One region of the Pantoea phytobeneficialis genome, then DNA from elsewhere that is predicted to be linked to it. Evidence: predicted binding sites of a transcription regulator. Region 1 holds the regulator's gene; each other region holds the start of a gene.
What was found. Region 1 encodes CRP, which controls carbon source genes, mostly activating them, when cyclic AMP is high. Its sites were predicted from a motif close to ATGTGANNNNNNTCACAT; they were not measured.

Region 1 (5,818 bases):
TGCTACCACCGAGTGCAGGTAAGCGGCCCCCGCCAGGCTAAAGCTGGCTACGGCCCCCAACGCCATCAGCCACGCCTTTGGATTAATCAGTTGCAGTAACCCGCCCTGCCAGAACGGCGTTGGAACCGGCGGGGCCGAATCCGTATCCAGTTGCTCATACTCCGCCGTGGCGATTTTCCATGCCAGCCACAGCAGATAAAGGCTACCGGCGATTTTCAGAACCAGATGTAAGGCAGGATAGAGTAGGATAAGGCCACCCACGCCAAAGGCCACCATCAGCAGCATCGCCTGCATACCGATCATGATGCCGATTAACAACGGGAAAGAACGCAGAAAGCCAAAGTTGGCAGCGGAGGCGGTAAGTAACATATTATTAGGCCCTGGCGTGATCGCAGCGACCCAGAGAAAGCCCAGCATTGACAAAAACAGACTCAGTTCCATGTTGATTCGGGTGCTCCTCACCCAGGAAAGCCAAAAAACCCATCGAAACTATCAGCGAGATATGCATCAGACAAGCGTTTACCACAGTAATTTTGACTCCCCGCCCGAAGAGGACTTCATTCCTCTCAGCGGTTTTCGCAATCCGCATCTGCAAACTCTGCTGCCGCGTCTGCTCAGGCGGCGCGTGACTCTGCGCCCACACTGGCAACGCCTCGATTTACCGGACGGCGATTTTGTCGATCTTGCGTGGAGTGAAGACCCTATTCAGGCCGCGCACAAACCACGCATGGTGCTGTTTCATGGTTTAGAGGGCAGCTTTCACAGCCCCTATGCGCATGGGTTGATGCAGGCATGTCAGGCACGCGGTTGGCTGGCAGTGGTGATGCATTTTCGCGGGTGTAGCGGTGAACCGAACCGCCTGCACCGGATTTACCATTCCGGCGAAACCGAAGATGCCAGCTACTTTCTGCGCTGGTTAAAGCGGGAATGGGGCGATGTCCCCACCACCGCCGTCGGCGTGTCGCTGGGCGGTAATATGCTGGCATGTCTGACCGGGTTGGAGGGACATGATGCGCCGCTGGATGCCGCAGTCGCCATCTCTGCGCCCCTGCTGCTGGAACCCTGTAGCCAGAAGCTGGAGAACGGTTTCTCACGTTTTTATCAGCACTACCTGCTGACGCAGCTGAAAAAGAACGCTAAACGTAAGTTGAAAGCCTGGCCTGGCACCCTGCCGGTCGATTTACGCGAACTGCGCGCCCTGCGCCGCCTGCGCGACTTTGACGATGCCGTCACCTCCAGAGCACACGGTTTTGTCGACGCAGGCGATTATTATCATCGTGCCAGCGCGATGCCGCTGCTGACCGGGGTACGCAAACCGCTGCTGATCATCCATGCTAAGGACGATCCCTTTATGACCGACGCAGTAATACCGAAGCCGGAGCAACTGTCGTCCTCGATTCAATATCAGCTGACGCAGCAAGGCGGCCATGTCGGCTTTGTTGGCGGTACGCTGCTACGACCGCAAATGTGGCTGGAACAACGCGTGCCGCAGTGGCTATCAACTTACCTGGATGTATGATCGTGATTATTCCGTGGCAACAACTTGAAGCTGAAACGCTGGAAAACCTGATCGAAGCCTTTGTATTACGCGAAGGCACCGACTACGGTGAACAGGAGCGCAGTCTGGCGCAAAAAGTCGCTGATGTGCGTCGCCAGCTGGAACGCGGTGACGCAGTACTGGTGTGGTCAGAACTGCACGAAACCGTCAATATCATGGCACGCGGTGAATTTCGCGGCTAATGCACATCCCGGCTTTTCGTGCTAACAATGCTCATCGCCGGACTTCACAGGGAGCTTTGTTATGTCAGCCAGGCATCCGATCATTGCCGTTACCGGTTCCAGCGGCGCCGGAACCACCACCACCAGCCTTGCCTTCCGCAAAATATTCCAGCAGTTGAACCTGCATGCGGCGGAGGTCGAAGGTGACAGTTTTCATCGCTACACGCGCCCTGAGATGGACATGGCGATCCGCAAAGCGCGCGACCTTGGCCGTCATATCAGCTATTTCGGCCCGGAGGCCAACGATTTTGGCCTGCTGGAGCAAACCTTTAAGCAATACGGTAAAACCGGTCTTGGTCAGTCGCGCAAATATCTGCATACCTATGACGAGGCCGTGCCGTGGAATCAGGTGCCGGGTACCTTCACCCCGTGGCAGCCGCTGCCGGAAAACACCGATGTGTTGTTTTATGAAGGCTTGCACGGCGGGGTGGTGACGCAGCAGCACAACGTGGCTGAACACGTCGACTTATTGGTAGGTGTGGTACCGATCGTCAACCTTGAGTGGATTCAAAAGCTGATTCGCGACACCAGCGAGCGCGGCCATTCACGCGAAGCGGTGATGGATTCGGTGGTGCGTTCGATGGAAGATTACATCAACTTCATCACCCCGCAGTTCTCACGCACCCATATCAACTTCCAGCGCGTACCCACCGTCGATACGTCTAACCCGTTTGCTGCGCGTGAAATTCCATCACTTGATGAAAGCTTTGTGGTGATCCATTTCCGTGGTCTGGAAGGTATTGCCTTCCCCTATCTGCTGGCGATGATTCAGGATTCCTTTATCTCGCATATGAACACCCTGGTGGTGCCCGGCGGCAAAATGGGTCTGGCGATGGAGCTGATTATGACGCCGCTGGTGCAGCGACTGATTGAAGGCAAACGCATCGAATAATCAAACATAACCGTAACGGCGCGATTTATCGCGCCGTTACGACCGGGCTAGAGTTCAATAACCTCGTAGCTGTGGGTGATTTCTACCCCTTTGCCCAGCATAATCGCTACCGAGCAATATTTTTCAGCCGACAGATCAACCGCCCGCGCCACTGCTTTATCGCCCAGCGCTTTGCCGGTAACAATAAAATGCAGGTTGATATGTGTGAAAATGCGTGGCGCTTCTTCACGACGTTCCGAGGTCAGTTTGACCTCACAATCCTTCACATCATTGCGCCCTTTTTGCAGGATCGACACGACGTCAATCGCGCTGCAACCGCCTGCCGCCATCAGCACCATCTCCATCGGGCTCGGTGCTTTGTCGCCCGAATTGCCATCCATTAATATCTGGTGACCTGATGAGGATTCTCCGAGAAAGGTAAGCCCTTCCACCCATTTAACCCGTGCCTGCATTATTCTTTCTCCTGAATAGGCTGATTTGCCGCCAGAGTACGCTTTCACCTGAGAAACAGCAATCCAGACTAATCGCCCTTTTGCTGAAGCGAGACAACAGAAGACAGCTAGCAAAAGCTGTGCTACAAACAGAGCTGAAAATATTTTCGTCGCAATAGACGAAGGCGGGAAGAATCAGAAGCCTGGCTTAAGAGTCCACCCGAATAATTTTCCTTAACAGGAAGCGCTCTACGATTTCACCGCCTGACAGGGAAAACTGCCCCCTGTGTTTTGGGCACGATTACAACAGAGGATAATAGCGAATGGTTCTCGGCAAACCGCAAACAGACCCTACACTCGAATGGTTCCTGTCCCATTGCCATATTCACAAATATCCATCCAAAAGCACCCTGATTCATCAGGGTGAGAAAGCGGAAACGCTCTACTACATCGTGAAAGGTGCCGTTGCGGTGCTGATCAAGGATGAAGAAGGCAAAGAGATGATTCTCTCCTACCTCAATCAGGGGGATTTCATCGGCGAGCTTGGCCTGTTTGAAGAAGGTCAGGAACGTAGTGCCTGGGTACGAGCCAAAACTGCCTGCGAAGTGGCTGAAATTTCCTACAAAAAATTCCGTCAGCTGATTCAGGTAAACCCGGATATTTTAATGCGTCTTTCGGCGCAGATGGCGCGTCGCCTACAGGTGACATCAGAAAAAGTGGGCAACCTTGCCTTCCTTGATGTGACCGGTCGCATTGCGCAGACGCTGCTCAATCTGGCCAAACAGCCCGATGCCATGACCCACCCGGACGGGATGCAGATCAAAATCACCCGTCAGGAAATTGGTCAGATCGTCGGATGCTCACGCGAGACAGTTGGCCGTATTCTGAAAATGCTGGAAGATCAAAACCTGATCTCCGCACATGGTAAAACCATCGTCGTTTACGGCACCCGCTAATTTCTTCTCACCCACGGCGTGATGGCAGCATCACGCCGTTTTTGTCTGCGATGAGCTGATGTGGCGTCGAATCATCTATCATCCCGAAGTGAACTATGCCCTGCGGCAAACGCTGGTGCTGTGCCTGCCCGTGGCCCTCGGCTGGCTGTTTGGCGACCTGCAAAAAGGCTTGCTGTTCTCCTTAGTGCCCGCCTGTTGCAACATCGCCGGTCTTGATACGCCCCATAAACGCTTTTTTAAACGCCTGATTATTGGCGGTTCCCTGTTTGCGACCGGCAGCTTTCTGATCCAGTGGCTGACGGATTATCACGTCCCCCTGCCGCTGATTCTGCTGGTGCTGCCACTATTAGTGGGCGTGACGGGTGAGATCAGCCCGTTGCATGGCCGCTTGTTACCCGCCACGCTGATTGCCTCCATCTTTACCCTGAGCCTGGTGGGACGTATGCCGATCTGGGTGCCTCCGCTGCTCTATATCGGCGGGACCTTGTGGTATGGGTTGTTCAACTGGTTCTGGTTTTGGCTGTGGAAAGAGCAGCCGATGCGCGAGTCGCTGAGCCTGCTGTACCGTGAGCTGGCGGATTATTGCGATGCCAAATATACCCTGTTGACGCAGCTGACCGACCCGGAGAAAGCGCTGCCGCCGTTGCTGGCACGCCAGCAAAAAGCGGTAGATCTGATCACCACCTGCTACCAGCAAATGCATATGCTGTCGGCCAGCCGCGATAACAGCCATAAACGCCTGACGCGTGCCTTTCAGGTGGCACTCGATTTGCAGGAACATATCTCCGTCAGCCTGCATCAGCCGGAAGAAGTGCAAAAGCTGGTGGAGCAGAGCCATGCTGAAGCGGTGATTCGCTGGAATGCCAAGACCATCTCCGCCCGTCTGCGCTTGCTGGCCGATGCCATTTTGTATCACCAGCTGCCGGAACGGTTTCAAATGGATAAGCAGCTGGGTGCGCTGGAAAAAATTGCCCGCCAGCACCCGGACAATCCGGTGGGGAATTTCTGCCTGTATCACTTCAGCCGCATTGCGCGCGTGCTGCGCACCCAGAAACCGCTGTATACCCGTGATCTGATGGCCGATCGCCAACGGCGTCTGCCGTTTTTTCCGGCGCTGCGCAGCTATCTGTCGCTGAAATCCCCCGCCTTACGCACCGCTGCACGTTTTGCCGTGATGCTGATGTTTGGTAGCGCGCTGGCGCTGTTCTTCAACATCCCCAAACCTTACTGGATTCTGATGACCACCATGTTCGTCAGCCAGAATGGCTACAGCGCCACTCGGGTAAGAATTCAACACCGAGCGCTCGGCACCTTTGCCGGGCTGTTGATTGCTGCCGCCTCGTTACGCTTTGACGTACCGGAATCCATCACCCTGTTGTTTATGCTGGCGATCACCCTCGCCAGCTATCTGGTGACACGTAAATATTACGGCTGGTCAATGATTGGCTTTACGGTGACGGCGGTGTATTCGCTCCAGTTGCTGTCACTGAATGGCGCGCAGTTCCTGCTGCCACGCATGATGGATACGCTAATGGGATGTCTGATTGCCTTTGGCGGCATGATTTGGCTGTGGCCGCAGTGGCAGAGCGGCTTACTGCGTAAGAATGCGCACGATGCGCTGGAAGCCGACCAGGAAGCGATGCAATTATTGCTCGGACCGGAGCAGTCACCGGAGAAACTGGCGTATCAGCGCATCAAGGTCAACCAGGCGCATAACGCCATGTTTAACTCGCTGAATCAGGCGATGACCGAGCCGGGCT
Region 2 (5,818 bases), 1.4 Mb from region 1:
GGCGGCGATAACCTGACCTATATTGCCCCAACCATGGTGAATCTGAATATCACCCAGGAACGTTATCCTGACGTGACTTTCCGCAAAACGCGCGAGCATTAATCGCCGTTTTCTCCAGGGCCTGTGGTTTCCACTGGCCCTGTTTTTCCCTTCCAGACTCCTCTTAAAAACGCTGTTTTTTTCGCTTTTTGGCGAGATATCAACCACAAAAACCGGCAAAACCCTCAGTCCCGTCTATGATCATTCTGTCGGACGAGAAAAGAAACTTCAGGTTTCATTGCGTCCATTATCGCAGCAACGCCGTTTGTTGCTGGCTCATTCGCGGTTGCGGATGCGTAAACGGATAGAAGGATGATATCGATGATTAAGACTAAGATTGCCAAAACACTGATTGCCGCTCTGGCGGGTTCGGCCCTGATGAGTGGCGCAGCACTGGCCGATGAATCCCTGACGCAAAAAGCGCAGGCGACCGCCGACAGTGCCGGGGCAAAAATCGATAGCTCTATGAAAAAAGTCGGTGGGTATATGGATGACAGCGGCATCACCGCCAAAGCGAAAGCGGCGCTGGTGGATGATGAAGCGATAAAAAGCACGGATATCTCAGTAAACACGCATCAGGGCGTAGTGACCTTGAGCGGTTTTGTCACCTCTCAGGATCAGGCGGAAAAAGCCGTAGCCGTGGTGCAGAAAGTTGAAGGGGTGAAATCCGTCAGTGACAAACTGCACGTTAAAGACAGCAAAACCACCTCACTGAAAGGTTATGCCGGGGATGCGGCAACCACCAGTGAAATCAAAGCTAAACTTTTAGCGGATGACATCGTGCCATCACGCAACGTGAAGGTGGAAACCACGGATGGCGTGGTGCAGTTGTCCGGTACGGTTGCCAACAAGGCGCAGTCGGACCGCGCTGAACAAATCGCCAAAGCCATTGAAGGCGTGAAAAGTGTCAAGAATGACCTGACGATTAAATCTTAACCCTGGGCGCTGCGGCTTTTCGTATCCGCCGCAGCATAATAACAACATCTTTCTGCACACCCACATTGGGATGAACTAAGCAGTTCGATTTTCACGATGGTAAGGAGAGGCTTATGTTTCGTTGGGGCATTATCTTTCTGGTGATCGCACTGATTGCTGCAGCATTAGGATTTGGCGGTCTGGCGGGTACGGCAGCATGGGCGGCTAAAATTGTCTTTATTGTCGGTATTATTCTGTTCCTCATCAGCCTGTTTACCGGGCGTAAACGACCCTGACTCTGAGTCATAGTTCGCTCACCCGGCAGTAGCCTGAAGCGGAGACCAGTCAGGGCATAATAATGACTGGTTCTCCGGGTTGCGGGCGGTGGCGATTCTGCGCTTTAGCACCCCTCAGAGAAAGAACCGCTGAGGGACACATTTTGGGTATACGCATCCCTGTGACGCTGGGAACCATCGAACCCTTAGCGCTCACGCCCTTCAAATCAAACAAAATTGCGCTGGTGTGCGAAGGTGGCGGTCAACGTGGCATCTTTACCGCCGGAGTGCTGGATGAGTTTCAGCGCGCAGGCTTCAATCCTTTTGATCTGATGCTTGGCACCTCCGCAGGCGCACAAAATCTCTCAGCGTATGTCTGCGCCCAACCGGGTTATGCGCGGCGCGTGATCACCCGTTACACCACCAGCAAACTCTTCTTTGATCCGGTGCGTTTTGTGCGTGGCGGAAATCTGATCGATCTGGACTGGCTGGTAGATATCACCAGTCAGGAGCTGCCGTTGGCGATGAGCACGGCGGAGGGGCTGTTTGCCAAAGGCAGTGAGTTTTATATGTGCGCTTGCCGCAGCGATGATTACAGCGCGCATTACTTCAGCCCAACCCGCAATACCTGGCTCGATATCATCAGAGCCTCCAGTGCCATTCCGGGGTTCTATCGCAGCGGCGTGGAGATGGATGGCATCAGTTATCTGGATGGCGGTATCAGCGATGCCATTCCGGTGCGTGAGGCGGCCCGGCGGGGTGCCGATACCGTTGTGGTGATTCGCACCGTTCCGTCGCAGATGTCGTACACACCGAAATGGATCAAGCGCATGGAACGCTGGCTGAGCGACAGCGCTTTGCAGCCAATGATCAACATCTTGCATCAGCACGAAGAAAGTTATCATGATATTCAACAATTTATCGATCAGCCGCCGGGGGATTTGCGCATTATCGAGATCTTCCCACCCAAACCGTTAGCCAGTAACGCGCTGGGCAGTCGCATCGCCTCGTTGAATCAGGATTACCATCTGGGGCGGCGCTGCGGCCGCTATTTCCTGGCCACGCTCGGGCAGTGGCTGAGTGATGCCGAACCATTTGTGCGGCATACTGTCGTTACGCCACCTGCTGCGGTGGCGAATGCGCCGGATAACCGCGAGGTCAACACGCCAGACGTGGCCGGTAACGATGCTGATTATGATGCAGGTTCGCTGGCATGAGATTTATCGATACCCACTGCCATTTTGACTTCCCGCCGTTTGTTGATGCGGCGGAAGCGAGCATTGTGCGTGCTGCGCAGGCAGGGGTTGAACGTATTATTGTACCCAGCGTCGATGCCAGCCGCTTTGCGCTGGTCAGCCAGCTGGCACAACAACATGCCGCGTTATATGCCGCGCTGGGGCTGCATCCGATTCAGATCGCCGTGCATCAGGATACGCACCTTGATCAACTGACGGATTGTCTGCACACCCCGGACGTAAAACGCGTGGCATTGGGGGAGATCGGACTCGATCTGTATATGGACGATCCCCAGTTCGACAAACAAACCCGGCTGCTGGATGGGCAGTTGAAGCTAGCCAAACGTTTCGATCTGCCGGTGATCCTCCATTCACGTCGTACCCACGATCAGCTGGCGCTGCATTTGCGCCGTCACGATCTGCCGCGCCGTGGTGTGGTGCACGGTTTTGCCGGTAGCCTGCAACAGGCACAGCGTTTTATCCAACTTGGCTATGCGATCGGCGTCGGTGGCACCATTACCTATGAACGCGCCAGTAAAACGCGTAACACCATCGCAGCATTGCCGCTGGATTCCCTGTTACTGGAAACCGATGCGCCTGATATGCCGCTGAACGGTTATCAGGGCGAACCCAATCGCCCGGAGCGAGCACGGCTGGTGTTTGATGTCTTGTGCCAGCTACGCCGTGAGCCGCCGGATGTCATCGCTGATGCGCTATGGCAAAACAGCCTGCGCGTCTTCAATCTCCCCGACTGAACCTGGTCTGATCCCTGCGTGCTGCTCTGAATTGGCTACATTTACAGGGTGGTGGCGACACAACTTTCTCAATTAATGTGATAATAATAACATCTGCATTCCCGATCGTACCGGGCATGTAATGGTGATATTTTGTGATTTTTATCACCTAATAAATGTATTATTTGCACAGTTTTCTTTTTTCATGTGATGAATGATCGAATATTTCGTCGCTCAAATTGTTAGAATTATCACATTCCCTGGCGGGCGACTTCCGCCCAGGCTGACTTTTTTGGAGAGTACCATGACTGATTTCACCGCAGCCGCGCAGCGCGCACTGCAACTGATGGATTTGACCACACTGAACGATGACGATACTGACGAAAAAGTGATCGCGCTGTGCCGCCAGGCCAAATCACCCGCTGGTAACACCGCCGCTATCTGTATCTACCCGCGCTTTATCCCGGTGGCGCGCAAAGCGTTGCGCGAGCAGGGCACACCGGAAATCCGTATCGCCACGGTGACCAACTTCCCGCATGGCAATGATGATCTGGATATCGCACTGGCGGAAACCCGCGCGGCGATCGCTTACGGTGCCGATGAGGTGGATGTGGTGTTCCCGTATCGCGCGCTGCTGGCGGGCAATCGTCAGATCGGTTTTGATCTGGTGAAAGCCTGCAAAGAAGCTTGTGCGGCATCTGGTGTATTGCTGAAAGTCATTATCGAAAGCGGTGAACTGAAAGATGCGGCGTTAATCCGTGAGGCTTCCGAAATCGCTATCGATGCCGGTGCCGACTTTATCAAAACCTCCACCGGTAAGGTGCCGGTCAACGCCACGCCGGAAACCGCCGCTATCATGCTGAGCGTGATCCGCGATAAAGGCGTGCAGCAGCAGGTCGGTTTTAAACCGGCAGGTGGCGTGCGCAGCGCAGAGGATGCGGCCCATTATCTGCAACTGGCCGACGATATCCTTGGTGCGGGTTGGGCGGATGCTCGCCATTTCCGTTTTGGCGCTTCCAGCCTGTTGGCGAGCCTGCTTAATACGCTGGGCCATGTCACCACCGCCAGCAAAGCTGGGTATTAATTGTTTTCGTAGCGGCGCGATTTATCGCGCGATTTTCAGCCGGGGAGGCAACCTTGTTCCTGCCACAAGAAATTATTCGCAAAAAACGCGATGGTCGTGAGTTGAGCGAAGCGGAGATCCGTTTCTTTATCAACGGTGTGCGTGATAACAGCGTATCAGAGGGACAAATCGCCGCGCTGGCGATGACCATCTGGTTCCACGATATGTCGCTGGCCGAACGCGTGGCGCTGACGATGGCGATGCGTGATTCCGGCACGGTGTTGAACTGGCAGGCGCTGAACCTCAACGGGCCAATTGTCGATAAACATTCAACCGGCGGCGTGGGTGATGTGACTTCGCTGATGCTTGGCCCGATGATCGCCGCCTGTGGTGGTTATGTGCCGATGATCTCGGGTCGTGGTCTTGGCCATACCGGCGGCACGCTGGATAAGCTGGAAGCGATCCCCGGTTTTGACATCTTCCCGAGCGATGATCGTTTCCGCGAGATCATCAAAGAAAATGGGGTGGCGATCATCGGTCAGACCAACTCGCTGGCACCGGCTGACAAACGTTTTTACGCGACACGCGATATCACCGCCACCGTTGATTCGATCCCGCTGATCACCGCCTCGATCCTGGCGAAAAAGCTGGCGGAAGGGCTGGATGCGTTGGTGATGGATGTCAAAGTGGGCAGCGGTGCCTTTATGCCAACCTTTGAAGCCTCAGAAAACCTGGCACAGGCGATTGTCGGCGTTGCCAATGGCGCAGGGTGCAAAACCACCGCGCTGCTGACCGACATGAATCAGGTGCTGGCTTCCAGCGCCGGTAACGCCCTGGAAGTGCGTGAAGCGGTGCAGTTCCTTACCGGCGAAGCGCGTAATCCCCGCCTGCTGGAGGTGACGCTGGCGCTGTGCAGTGAAATGCTGATATCCGGCAAGCTGGCGTCAAATGACTCCGAGGCTCGGCAGCAACTGCAACGGGTGCTGGATAACGGCCAGGCGGCAGAGGTGTTTGGCCGTATGGTAGCCGCGCAGCAAGGCCCGACGGACTTTATCCAGCGTATGGACCATTACCTGCCTGCCGCCATGCTCAGTAAAGCGGTGTATGCCGACCAGCCGGGCATTGTCAGCGCGATGGATACCCGCGCCCTCGGCATGGCGGTGGTGGCACTGGGCGGTGGTCGTCAACGCGCCAGCGATACCATTGATTACAGCGTTGGTCTGAGCGAAATGATTACCCTTGGGGCGCAGGCTGATGCACAACGCCCACTGGCGGTAATCCACGCCGCAACCGAAGCGCAATGGCAGCAGGCTGCCGCTGCGGTCAAAGCAGCCATCACCCTGAGTGACACTGCGCCGCCTGAGACGCCGGTGGTTTATCGCCGCATCAGCGAATAGTTGCCGCCGCTGCGTGCCAGGCCGAAGCCATTCGGGTATACTGATCTGATCGCTTTTTTTTGACTTGTCATCGCGCAGTTGCGCAGGAGACTTGCATGAAACGTGCTTTTATTATGGTGCTCGATTCCTTTGGGATCGGCTCCAGCAAAGACGCCGCTAA
Region 3 (5,818 bases), 180 kb from region 1:
TGCGATACGCTCGCCGGTTTGTGCTGCGACCTTATCCGGTGTGCGCAGATAACGGCTGACGGTCATCCGGGTAACGCCCGCCCGCTCGGCAATATCCTGCAACGTTGTTGTCATAGCTCACCTCCCTGTGCAGCCATATTATTTAGTGGATCAACGCGTTAAGGATTAACACGCCCGCCAGACCCAGGATCGAGATCAGCGTTTCCATCACCGTCCAGGTTTTCAACGTCTCAACCACGCTGAGGTTGAAATACCCTTTGAACAGCCAGAAGCCCGGATCGTTAACGTGCGAGGCGATCACGCTACCGGATCCGACCGCCAGCACCATCAACGCCGGATCGGCATGAGTCGCCGCAATGATTGGCGTCACGATACCCGCGGTGGTGATCGCCGCAACCGTGGCAGAACCGAGCGCGACACGCAGCATCGCGGCCACCGTCCAGCACATCAGCAGCGGAGACAGCGAGGAGCCTTTCATCATATCGGCGATGTAGTTACCCACGCCGCTATCCACCAGCACCTGCTTGAAGGCACCGCCACCGGCAATGATAAAGATGATCATGGCGATGGCAGCGATCGACTCGCCACACATATCCATCACCTGCTCCATCTTGCGCCCATTGCGCAGGCCAAGGGTGAAGACTGCAATGACCACGGCGATAAACAGTGCCACTGCCGGGTTGCCGATAAATTCAAAGAACTGACGCAGCGGATTCTCTTTCGGCGTGGTTAATTCAAACACCGCAGCGACCGCCATCAGCACCACCGGGATCACGGCGGCGAAGATACTGATTCCGAAGCCCGGCATCTCCTCTTCCGTGAAGATTTTCGGGTTATACAGCCCTTCCGGCGGTGACTTTTCAAAGCTTTTGAGGAACTTCGAGAAGATTGGACCGGCGACAATGACCGTCGGGATGGTGATGATCATGCCGTACAACAGCGTGGTGCCGAGGTTCGCGCCGAAAATAGTGGCGATGGCCGTTGGACCAGGATGCGGCGGCAGGAAGCAGTGCGTAACGGACAGCGCAGCCACCATCGGCACACCGACATACAACAACGGCAACCCGGCAGCGGCAACGATGGTGAACACCAGCGGCAGCAGCAGCACAAAGCCCACTTCATAGAACATCGCCAGACCAACAATCAGCCCGGTGACCACCAGCGCCCATTGCAGTCGCTCCTTCCCGAAGGCGGCAATCAACGTGGTCGCGACCCGTTGCGCGGCCCCGGTGTCCGACACCAGCCGCCCAAGCATGGCACCGAAGCCGAGGATCATCGCCAGCCCGCCCAGCGTTGAGCCGATACCTTTCTGGATCGACGCCATGACATTCAGCGGCGTCATCCCTTCGGCAATCCCCACCACAGCGGAGACAAACACCAGAGCGATAAAGCCGTTGACCTTGAAAACAATCATTAAAACCAGCAGGAGAACCACGCCCAGAACGATTATGGTTATTGGCATTTTTTATTATCCATAGAGAAACAAGAGGTGATTAAGGTTTAGGCGCACCCTGGTGAATGCGCCAGTCACATCACACCGCCACGCGCATACCGCCATCGACGAATAGCAAGTGACCATTGACGAAATCGGAGGCTTTTGAGGAGAGGAACACCGCTGCACCAATCAGCTCCTCAGGTTTGCCCCAACGCGCCGCTGGGGTACGTTTGGTGAGCCAACCGGTGAAAGCCGGATCGTCAGCCAGTGCCTGGGTCATCTCGGTAACAAAGTAGCCCGGTGCAATGGCGTTGACCTGGATATTGTGACGCGCCAGCTCAACGCACATACCGCGTGTCAGCATGGTGACGGCCCCCTTGGAAGCGGCATACGGCGTGATGGTGTCGCGGCCCAATTCGCTCTGCATCGAACCGATATTGATGATTTTGCCTTGCTGACGTCCCACCATCTTCTTCGCCACCGTTTGTGACACCAGGAATACCGCGGTCTGGTTCACGGCAATCACGTCATTCCAGTCCTGCTCAGGGAATTCGAGGAACGGACGGCGACGCTGAATACCCGCGTTGTTCACCAGCACATCAATGGCGCCCCACTCGGCTTCAATCTCGTCTACCGCCTGCTGCACCTGCGCCGATTGTGTAACATCAAAGGCTTTCGACTGAGCACGCAAGCCAAGGTCACGCAGTTTCGCTGCCGCCTGCTCGGCCCCGGCTGGGGTGGTGGCGTTGACGATCACTTCTGCACCCGCTTCCGCCAGACCGCGTGCCAGCAGGAAACCAATTCCGCGCGCCGAACCGGTGATCAGTACGCGTTTACCTTCGAGGGAAAATAGCTGACTCATCGTATCTCCTTAAAATGTTAACTGGACTTTTGCCGCCCGGGTTTTGTCGCCCGCAAACTGCAACGCCGCATCAATGTCCTGCCAGCCATATGCTCCGCTGAACAACGGCAGCGGCTTGACCACGCCCTGTGCCAGCCACTCGACAGCGGTATTGAATTCATGGGTAAAGCGGAAGGAACCGACCAGGTTAATCTCTTTAGCAATCAATTGCATAATCGGGAACGAGGGAATTGCTCCGCCCATACCCACCTGCACGAGAGTACCTTTGGCGCAGGTCACGTCGAGGCAGCGTTGCAACGAAGAAGGGTGACCAGAGGCTTCGAAAGACACGTCAAAGTAGCCTTTGTCTGCCAGGTAAGGGGTGAAGTCGCCGTTGGCGGCATGAATCACGTCAGTGGCCCCCATTTGCTGGGCCATCGCCAGTGAACGTTCGCTGATATCGCTACAGACAATCGATGCCGCACCACGCGCTTTGGCCGCTGCGGCGATCAGGCAGCCAATCGGGCCAACGCCGGAGATAAACACATGCTTACCGGTAAGATCGCCTGCCTGGTGGGTGGCATGGATGCACACCGCCAGCGGCTCGGCAAACACCATCACGCTTTCGTCTGCGTCCTGTGGGAAAGGGATGCACTGCGCGCTGTCCACCACTTTGTACTGGGTAAACCCGCCATCGACATGCGGCACATACATGGCGCTGCCGAAGAAGCGCATCGAAACGCACTGGTTTTCCTGCTCACGGCGGCAATATTTGCATTCACCGCAAGGTTTGGACGGGTTAACCGCCACTTTTTGTTCCGGCTTCAGGCGTGGATCATCACTTTCCACCACAAAACCAATCACTTCATGGCCGAGGATCATCGGCATCTTGACTTCATAGCTACCGACTTTACCTTCCTGATAATAATGCAGGTCGGAGCCGCAAATACCCCCGCGCGTAATGCGTACCAGCGTGCCTTTGCCGTTCCACTCCACCTGCTGCTGCGCCACGCTGACTTGTTGTTTTCCGGTGATCACGCAGGATTGCGTTTCGATTTTCATAACTTCCCCATTCAGTGGTGTTGCAATGGGGGTCATAAAACCGGGTTACAGGGGTTAAAACTGTGATGAAGATCACTCAAAACCATGTTACGGAAAAGCTGTTACGCATAACGTGATACGGGCAAGCTGATTCAGCGTCGGAGGCAAGATCGCGCAATAAATTGCGCGTGGACCCCTGGTGTAGCGGTGCGATTTATCGCGCTTTTTTGACACTTCTCACAAGCTGGATGCATTGCACTTCCTTCCCAATTAATTGACGCTAAAGTTAACTCATCCGACCACTTAATTTATGAGTGATTATGACTCCGCATCCTGAGTTGTTTGTTCCGCTGGATTTAGGCTTTACCCAACTCAAAAACCGCTTTCTGATGGGTTCCATGCACACCGGCCTGGAAGAACATGCCGATGGCGCATCCCGGCTCGCTGCCTTCTATGCAGAGCGCGCGCGTGAAGGGGTGGCATTGATTGTTACCGGCGGTATCGCGCCCAATCCGCAAGGAGTGGTCGCCCAGGGTGGGGCCATTCTTAATCAGGAAAGTCAGTGCGGCTGGCATCGCACCATCACCGATGCGGTACATGCCGGGGGCGGCAAAATCGCCCTGCAAATCCTGCACGCCGGACGCTACAGTTATCAGCGCAATCTGGTCGCCCCCTCACCGTTGCAAGCACCGATCAATCCGTTTATGCCCCAGGCATTGAGCGACGCTGATATTCGGCAAACCATCGCCGACTTCGCCCAATGCGCCCGCCTCGCTCAGCAGGCCGGTTACGATGGCGTCGAAATCATGGGTTCAGAGGGTTACCTGATAAACCAGTTTCTGGTAGCGCACACCAACCAGCGGGACGACGACTGGGGTGGCGATGTGTCACGCCGTCAACGTTTCGCGCTGGCGGTGACGCGTGCAGTACGCGAGGCGGTCGGTAACGATTTCATTATTATCTTTCGCATCTCAATGCTGGATCTGGTGCACAACGGCAGCACGCTGCATGAAACGCTGGATCTGGCGGAAAAACTGGAGCAGTGCGGCGTCACGTTGTTTAACAGCGGCATCGGTTGGCACGAGGCGCGTATTCCAACCATCGCCACCTGCGTGCCACGCGCCGGTTTTGCCTGGGTGACCAAACACCTGCGCGAGCGCGTTTCCGTGCCGGTGATTGCCACCAACCGCATCAACCATCCGGCGGTGGCTGCCGAGCTGTTACGTGACGGCATTGCGGATATGGTGTCGATGGCGCGCCCATTTCTCGCCGATGCCGCCTTTGTCAGCAAAGCCCAGGCGGGTGATGACGCAGCGATCAATACCTGTATCGCCTGTAATCAGGCCTGCCTCGACCAGATTTTTGTCGGCAAAGTGACCTCCTGTCTGGTCAATCCCCGCGCCTGTCATGAAACGCTGATGCCAGTGACCGCTGCCACTCAACCCAAACGGCTGGCGGTGGTGGGCGCAGGACCGGCGGGTATGGCATTTGCCTTGCAGGCGGCACAGCGCGGGCATCAGGTGACGCTATATGAAGCCGAGGCACAGATTGGCGGGCAGTTTAATATCGCCCGTCAGATCCCCGGCAAAGAGGAGTTCAGCGAAACGCTGCGTTATTTCCGCCACCAACTCCAGGCCGCTGGCGTGGAGATTCATACCCAGTGCCGCGTCAGCGCCGACCAACTGGAGGACGCCGATGAAGTGATCGTCGCCACCGGCATTGCGCCGCGCCAACTGACGTTACCCGGCATCGATCATCCGTGCGTACTCAGCTATCTCGACGTATTGCGGGATAAAAAACCGGTCGGCAAGCGGGTGGCCATTATTGGCGCGGGAGGCATCGGTTTTGATACCGCAGAATATCTGCTGCATCAGGCAGGTCATCACGAAGATTTCTACCAAAGCTGGGGCGTTGACCGCGCACTGGCGGCTCGTGGCGGATTGATTACCCCCCAGCCGCTGCCCGCTGATCGGCAGATCTGGTTGCTGCAACGTAAATCTGGCAAACCGGGTGCCGGGCTGGCGCGCACCACCGGCTGGATTCATCGCGCCAGTTTGCAGGCCCACGGCGTCACCATGTGGGGCGATGTGGAGTATCTGAAGATTGACGACCAGGGTCTGCACCTGCGTCATCAGGACCAAACCCAGGTGCTGGCGGTGGATAACGTGGTGATTTGTGCCGGTCAGGAACCGCTGCGGGTGCTGGCAGATCAGCTCACTGCGCGCGGCAAAAAGGTCAGGCTGATTGGCGGGGCCGATGTGGCGCAGGAGCTGGATGCCCGCCGCGCCATCGCACAAGCCACCGAGCTGGCGCTCAGCCTGTGATTAACGCAGTTTGACCGAACGCAGCACCACAAACTTGGCATTCGACGCCACCAGCGTGCAGTTGCCAAACAGCTTCTTCATTTTGTGGTGATAATCGAGGTGGCGGTTGCCAACGATGCGCAACTCGCCGCCATATTGCAGACATCGTTTGGCATCACGCAGCATCTGCCACGCCAG
Region 4 (5,818 bases), 680 kb from region 1:
GATGTAAGGAGCCGTTTTCCAGCTAATCCAGCGATCGAGGCCAAGCGCGGTCGCCATCATCAGTAAGATGATGAAAAGCAGACCAATGAAAATGCGTTTAATCATGCACGCAGGCACTCGGTTGGCGGAAAAAGTAATGGTTAAAGGCTACTTTAGGCATCTGCGGGAAGCAAGTTAACGCCAGTTGGCTGGCGTTTTTTTAAGCACTGCCGGGCCTGTGTCACAGCCCGGCATGGAACAGCATCAGATTGAAGTACGACGATAGTGACGGTACTGCGGCAGCCAGAAGTTATTGTTGACGGCTTGTGACAGGACATCTTCTGAGGTCACCACCGCGACACCTGCCAGCTGCGCGGCTTTGCCCACTTCCATCGCAATCACTTTCGATACGCCCTGGATATCCTTGATCTCCGGCAGCACCGGACCTTCACCATCATTCACCAGCGGTGAACAATCAGCCAAAGCGCGGCTGGCGGTCATCAGCATCGAATCGGTGACGCGCGAAGCACCAGCGGCAATCACACCCAGACCGATACCGGGGAAGATATAGGAGTTGTTGCACTGGGCAATCGGATAAGTTTTACCTTTCCAGTTCACCGGTGCAAACGGACTGCCAGTTGCCACCAGTGCGGCTCCGTCGGTCCAGGCGATAATATCTGCCGGAGTTGCTTCAACGCGCGAGGTTGGATTGGACAACGGCATCACAATCGGGCGTTTGCAGTGCTTGTTCATCTCACGAATGATCTCTTCGGTGAACAGACCTGGCTGTCCGGAAACACCAATCAGGATATCCGGTTTGGCGTTGCGTACCACATCCAACAGAGAGATCGAATCACTGGTGATATCCCAGCCCTTCAGATTGTCGCTCTTCTGCACCAGACGGCTCTGGAAATCGAGCAGATTTGGCAATTTGTCGGTCAGCAGACCAAAGCGATCCACCATCAGGACACGAGAGCGTGCTTCATCATCGCTCAGACCTTCCGACTTCATTTGCGCGATAATTTGTTCGGCGATACCACAGCCAGCAGAACCGGCACCCAGGAACACCACTTTTTGTTCGCACAGGCGGCTGCCTGCGGCACGGCTGGCGGCGATCAACGTACCCACGGTCACCGCGGCGGTGCCCTGAATATCATCGTTGAAGCAGCAGATTTCATCACGATAACGTTCCAGCAGCGGCATGGCGTTTTTCTGGGCGAAGTCTTCAAATTGCAGCAGAACTTTCGGCCAGCGGCGTTTAACGGCCTGGATAAAATCATTAACGAAGGCTTCGTACTCTTCGCCAGAAATACGCGGATGACGCCAGCCCATGTACAGCGGGTCATTCAGCAATTGCTGGTTATTGGTACCTACATCCAGCACTACCGGCAGGGTATACGCCGGACTGATGCCACCACAGGCGGTATACAGCGAAAGTTTACCAATCGGGATCCCCATGCCGCCGATGCCGAGGTCACCGAGGCCGAGAATACGTTCACCATCCGTGACCACAATTACCTTCACGTTCTGTTTGGTGGCGTTTTGCAGCATGTCTTCGATGCGGTCGCGATTGTTATAGGAAATAAACACGCCGCGTGCGCGACGATAAATCTCGGAGAAGTGTTCACAGGCGGCACCGACCGTCGGGGTGTAGATGATCGGCATCATCTCTTCCAGATGATTGTCCAGCAGTCGGTAGAACAGGGTTTCGTTGGTGTCCTGGATATTACGCAGATAGACGTGCTTGTCGTTATTGTTCTTAAAATCCTGGAATTGACGCCAGGCACGCTCTGCCTGTTCTTCAATGGTTTCAACCGCTTCGGGCAGCAGGCCATTAAGATTGAATTCATTACGTTCTTCGAGAGAGAAGGCGCTGCCTTTGTTCAACAGCGGAAATTCCAGCAGGATCGGACCCGCGTAAGGAATATACAGCGGACGTTTACTTTCGTACTCGAGTTCCATGCAATGTTTGCTCCGGTTGCAGTGTTTTCTGGCGTGTCGCCGGGAAAGGTAACGCCAGCCTTTCTTATTGTGAAGTGATTTCTGGCGCCCGATCCTATGAAATTTCCTGCGGATGTACAGCTTTTGTTAATAAAAGGTCACAAAAGCGGTAAAAGGATCACTTAACTGCAATGGCTGACAAGGTTTCTGTTGCAAACGCATGACAACCCAGCGCCGCAAGTGTCGCACGCGTGGCATCTCGCTGGCTGAGGGTTGCCGTCTGACACTCCGCCAGTACCGCCTGCTGAATGCCATCCAGGGCTTCGTTATGCATATTCATCAGAATCAATGCTGCCTGTAGCGGTGGCAGGCTGGGATTAAACGCGGCATTTTCGGCGTAGCGTCCGGTAAAAATCTGCCCACTGCGACTGCGTAGCGCCACGCCGCTGTAGCTCTGACTGTAGGGTGCATGGCTTTGATTGGCGGCTTCGATGGCTGCCTGTTGCAGTGTATCGCCCTGCAAAGCAAAACCATGATCAACCGGGGTGAGCAAACGTTCGGCAATATTCAAATCTGCCGGGCCAAAGGCATCGGGCAGATAATCGCCAAGGGTGCGGATTGCCCGTCCCGGCAGGCTGACGCGAATTGCGGTGCCACTGTTCAGTTCATTCATAAACTGGCGGCAGTGCCCGCAAGGTGTGTAGTTGACGGTGATGGTTTCCAGCCGGGTTTCACCACGCAGCCAGGCATGGGTGATAGCGCTTTGCTCAGCATGTACTGTCTGCTGCAATGGGGCGTTGCGGAACTCCATATTGGCACCAAAATACCAGTTGCCACTGATGCCGCGCGCGATCGCGCCCACGTTAAAGTTCGACACCGGGGCAATCGCGCAGGATGCCGCCAATGGCAACAGCGCGAGAGCGAGGGCATCTGCATCCAGACCGGTAGCCTGCTGTAGCTGTGTCACTTCATTGGCATGCAGCACGCCATGAAAATCGGCCGCGTCCAGCAAGGGTTGCAGCGCCTGTTGCAGTCTGAGCGGCAGGGCAGAGAAAGCGGAAGTGAATCTTGGATGCATGATGGCCTCGTTACCTCGTCAGCGGCGGCACGCCGCCAGAAGGTTTATATGTGATCTATATCTCTCTGACAATGTAAGACGATTTGCGCGTTTCAACTTTGAGAGATCTCTCGCAAGTTTCATCCCAGCCAGTGCATCAGGACCGGGTAGAGAAACGGTGCCAGTAACGACGTAATAATGCCGCAAATCACCAACGCCAGAGAACTGAATGCCCCTTCCTGATAATCAATTTCCGCCGCTCGCGCAGTACCCAACGCATGCGAAGCATTGCCAATGGCTAGTCCCCGCGATGCTTTGCTTTTTACCTGTAACAGATTCAGCAGCATATGACCGAACACGGCACCCAGCACCCCAGCAATCAGCACGCAGATGGCGCTGATGGCGGGAATACCATGCAGCGAGCCGGACACGGCCATCGCGATCGGCGTGGTGACGGATTTCGGCATAATGGTGGCGGCGATCTCCGGGGTCGCTCCCAGCCATAACGCAATGGCGGTGCCGGAAATCATGGCGGTCAGGCTGCCAATAAAACAGACGCTGATAATGGTTTTCCAGCGCGCGCGGATTTGATGCATCTGCTCATACAACGGCAGGGCCAGTGCAACCACGGCAGGTTGTAATAATTGATTCAGCAGCGCACTGCCCGCGAAGTAACGCGCATAAGGCATATGGGTGAGCAACAAAATTGGAATCACAATCGCCATCGCCACCAGCAGCGGATTAATGATGGAGATATTGATTTTCGCGGCCAGCTTGCGTGCCAGGAAATAAGCGGCGAGGGTGAGGGGTAATGACCACCAGATGTCACTCATCGTTCGATTCCTTCCTCACTTTTGGCCGTTGCATCCGTTCAGCGCTCAGGCTCACCACCACCAACACCAGGAAAGTACTGACCAGGCAGGAAACCACAATCGGACCGAATTGGGCGGTAAGGATGTCGGTATAGCCCATCACGCCAACACTGATCGGCACAAACAGCAACGCCATGTAGCGGATCATCAAGTGGCAGCCAGGCTTGACCCAATCAACCGGCAGAATTTGCAGTGCCAGCAAGGCAAACAACAGCAACATACCGATGATGCTACCGGGAATGGTGATCGGGAGAAGGGCGGCAATGCCGATTCCGGCATAAAGAGCAGCGTAAATAATGACAAAGGCACGTAAATAGCGCCAGCAGACAGACAGCACGGTGGGCATGACAGGCTCCTGTTTTCTCAGGACTTCATCATACGCATTAAGCGCATAGCGTGCCAGAGATCACATTGCGAGACAGATTCCGGGTTTGGCGGCATTTCCAGACAGGCCCGGTAAAAAAGCATAGTCTGGCGGCGTTCATAAGGAGGTGAGAATGAAAAGAGCGATTCTGCTGCGACGTGAGCTTCGCAAGAATATGACTGAGGCGGAACTTCGGTTATGGCGTTTTTTGCGTGACCGGAATTTATGCGGGGTAAAATTCCGTCGGCAATACGCAATCGGACGTTACATTGTCGACTTTGCCTGTATCGAGCGTTTACTGGTTATCGAGCTTGATGGTGGTCAGCACGCTGAACAATCGACGTTGCACTACGATGAAGTCAGGACAGCCTATTTGCATCGTTGCGGATGGCGGGTGATTCGCTTCTGGAATAATCAGGTGTTTTGCGAATTAGATGCGGTGGTGGAGGAGATTTATCGGCAACTTAATTGGTCACCCTCACCCTAACCCTCTCCCGCTTGCGGGAGAGGGCCGCACAAACATCTCCCTCTCCCGCAAGCGGGAGAGGGCCGCACAAACATCTCCCTCTGCCGCAAGCGGGAGAGGGCCGCACAAACATCTCCCTCTGCCGCAAGCGGGAGAGGGCCGCACAAACATCTCCCTCTGCCGCAAGCGGGAGAGGGCCGCACAAACATCTCCCTCTCCCGCTTGCGGGAGAGGGCCGGGGTGAGGGTAACAGCAGCGTATTATTTTACCGGCATCCCCGGTTGCGCGCCGCTATCCACCGACAATACAAACAGGTCTTTTCCACCCGGTCCGGCTGACAGCACCATGCCTTCCGAGATACCAAAACGCATCTTACGCGGTGCCAGGTTGGCAACGATGATGGTCATCTTGCCGACCAACACGGACGGATCCGGATAGGCAGCACGGATACCCGAGAAGATCTGACGTTTTTCGCCGCCAAGATCCAGCTCCAGACGCAGCAATTTATCCGAACCCTCCACCAGCTCAGCCTTCTCGATCAGCGCCACGCGCATATCGACTTTAGCGAAATCATCAATGGTGATGGCATCGCCAATCGGCGCGTCAGCCAAAGGTCCGGTAACAGCCGGTTTGTTGGCCGCGGCAGCATCTTCTTTTGATGCTTCAACCAGGGCGTCGACTTTAGCCATCTCAATGCGGCCATACAGCGCTTTGAACGGTGCCACGTTGTGATCCAACAGCGGTTGCTGAATGGCATCCCAGCTCAATTCGCTTTGCAGGAAGGCTTCTGCACGCGCGCTGAGCGACGGCAGTACCGGCTTCAGCCAGGTCATCAGTACGCGGAACAGGTTGATACCCATTGAACAGATGGCTTGCAGGTCAGCGTCACGGCCTTCCTGTTTCGCTACCACCCACGGTGCCTGCTCATCCACATAACGGTTGGCGAGATCCGCCAGCGCCATGATTTCACGGATTGCGCGGTTATATTCACGGCTGGCCCAGGCTTCGCCGATCTTCTCAGAAGCATCGATAAAGGTCTGATACAACGCAGGGTCCGCCAGCTCAGCCGACAGTTTGCCGCCAAAGCGTTTGGTCAGGAAGCCCGCGTTACGTGACGCCAGGTTCACCACTTTGTTGAC

Region 2: a site for CRP is predicted at 3,295-3,312, ahead of deoC (deoxyribose-phosphate aldolase). Genes of this name have one in related genera too.
Region 3: a site for CRP is predicted at 3,399-3,416, ahead of idnD (L-idonate 5-dehydrogenase). Genes of this name have one in related genera too.
Region 4: a site for CRP is predicted at 3,047-3,064, ahead of cdd (cytidine deaminase). Genes of this name have one in related genera too.

The regions. Positions count from the first base shown of each region.
Region 1 is NZ_CP024636.1:3,984,597-3,990,414, forward strand. It holds gene CTZ24_RS18580 (LysE family translocator) at 1-441, opposite strand, end outside; gene CTZ24_RS18585 (hydrolase) at 503-1,519, shown strand; gene CTZ24_RS18590 (YheU family protein) at 1,522-1,740, shown strand; gene CTZ24_RS18595 (phosphoribulokinase) at 1,802-2,671, shown strand; gene CTZ24_RS18600 (OsmC family protein) at 2,719-3,123, opposite strand; gene crp (cAMP-activated global transcriptional regulator CRP) at 3,426-4,058, shown strand; gene CTZ24_RS18610 (YccS/YhfK family putative transporter) at 4,117-5,818, shown strand, end outside.
Region 2 is NZ_CP024636.1:2,541,165-2,546,982, forward strand. It holds gene prfC (peptide chain release factor 3) at 1-102, shown strand, start outside; gene osmY (molecular chaperone OsmY) at 361-975, shown strand; gene CTZ24_RS11830 (DUF1328 domain-containing protein) at 1,089-1,250, shown strand; gene CTZ24_RS11835 (patatin-like phospholipase family protein) at 1,394-2,446, shown strand; gene CTZ24_RS11840 (TatD family hydrolase) at 2,443-3,219, shown strand; gene deoC (deoxyribose-phosphate aldolase) at 3,503-4,282, shown strand; gene deoA (thymidine phosphorylase) at 4,336-5,658, shown strand; gene deoB (phosphopentomutase) at 5,754-5,818, shown strand, end outside.
Region 3 is NZ_CP024636.1:3,806,843-3,812,660, forward strand. It holds gene idnR (DNA-binding transcriptional regulator IdnR) at 1-114, opposite strand, end outside; gene CTZ24_RS17585 (gluconate:H+ symporter) at 143-1,462, opposite strand; gene idnO (gluconate 5-dehydrogenase) at 1,533-2,297, opposite strand; gene idnD (L-idonate 5-dehydrogenase) at 2,307-3,338, opposite strand; gene CTZ24_RS17600 (NADPH-dependent 2,4-dienoyl-CoA reductase) at 3,638-5,641, shown strand; gene rlmG (23S rRNA (guanine(1835)-N(2))-methyltransferase RlmG) at 5,642-5,818, opposite strand, start outside.
Region 4 is NZ_CP024636.1:3,306,379-3,312,196, forward strand. It holds gene sanA (outer membrane permeability protein SanA) at 1-105, opposite strand, end outside; gene CTZ24_RS15335 (NAD-dependent malic enzyme) at 244-1,941, opposite strand; gene cdd (cytidine deaminase) at 2,099-2,998, opposite strand; gene CTZ24_RS15345 (CidB/LrgB family autolysis modulator) at 3,118-3,810, opposite strand; gene CTZ24_RS15350 (CidA/LrgA family protein) at 3,803-4,195, opposite strand; gene CTZ24_RS15355 (endonuclease domain-containing protein) at 4,347-4,700, shown strand; gene metG (methionine--tRNA ligase) at 4,940-5,818, opposite strand, start outside.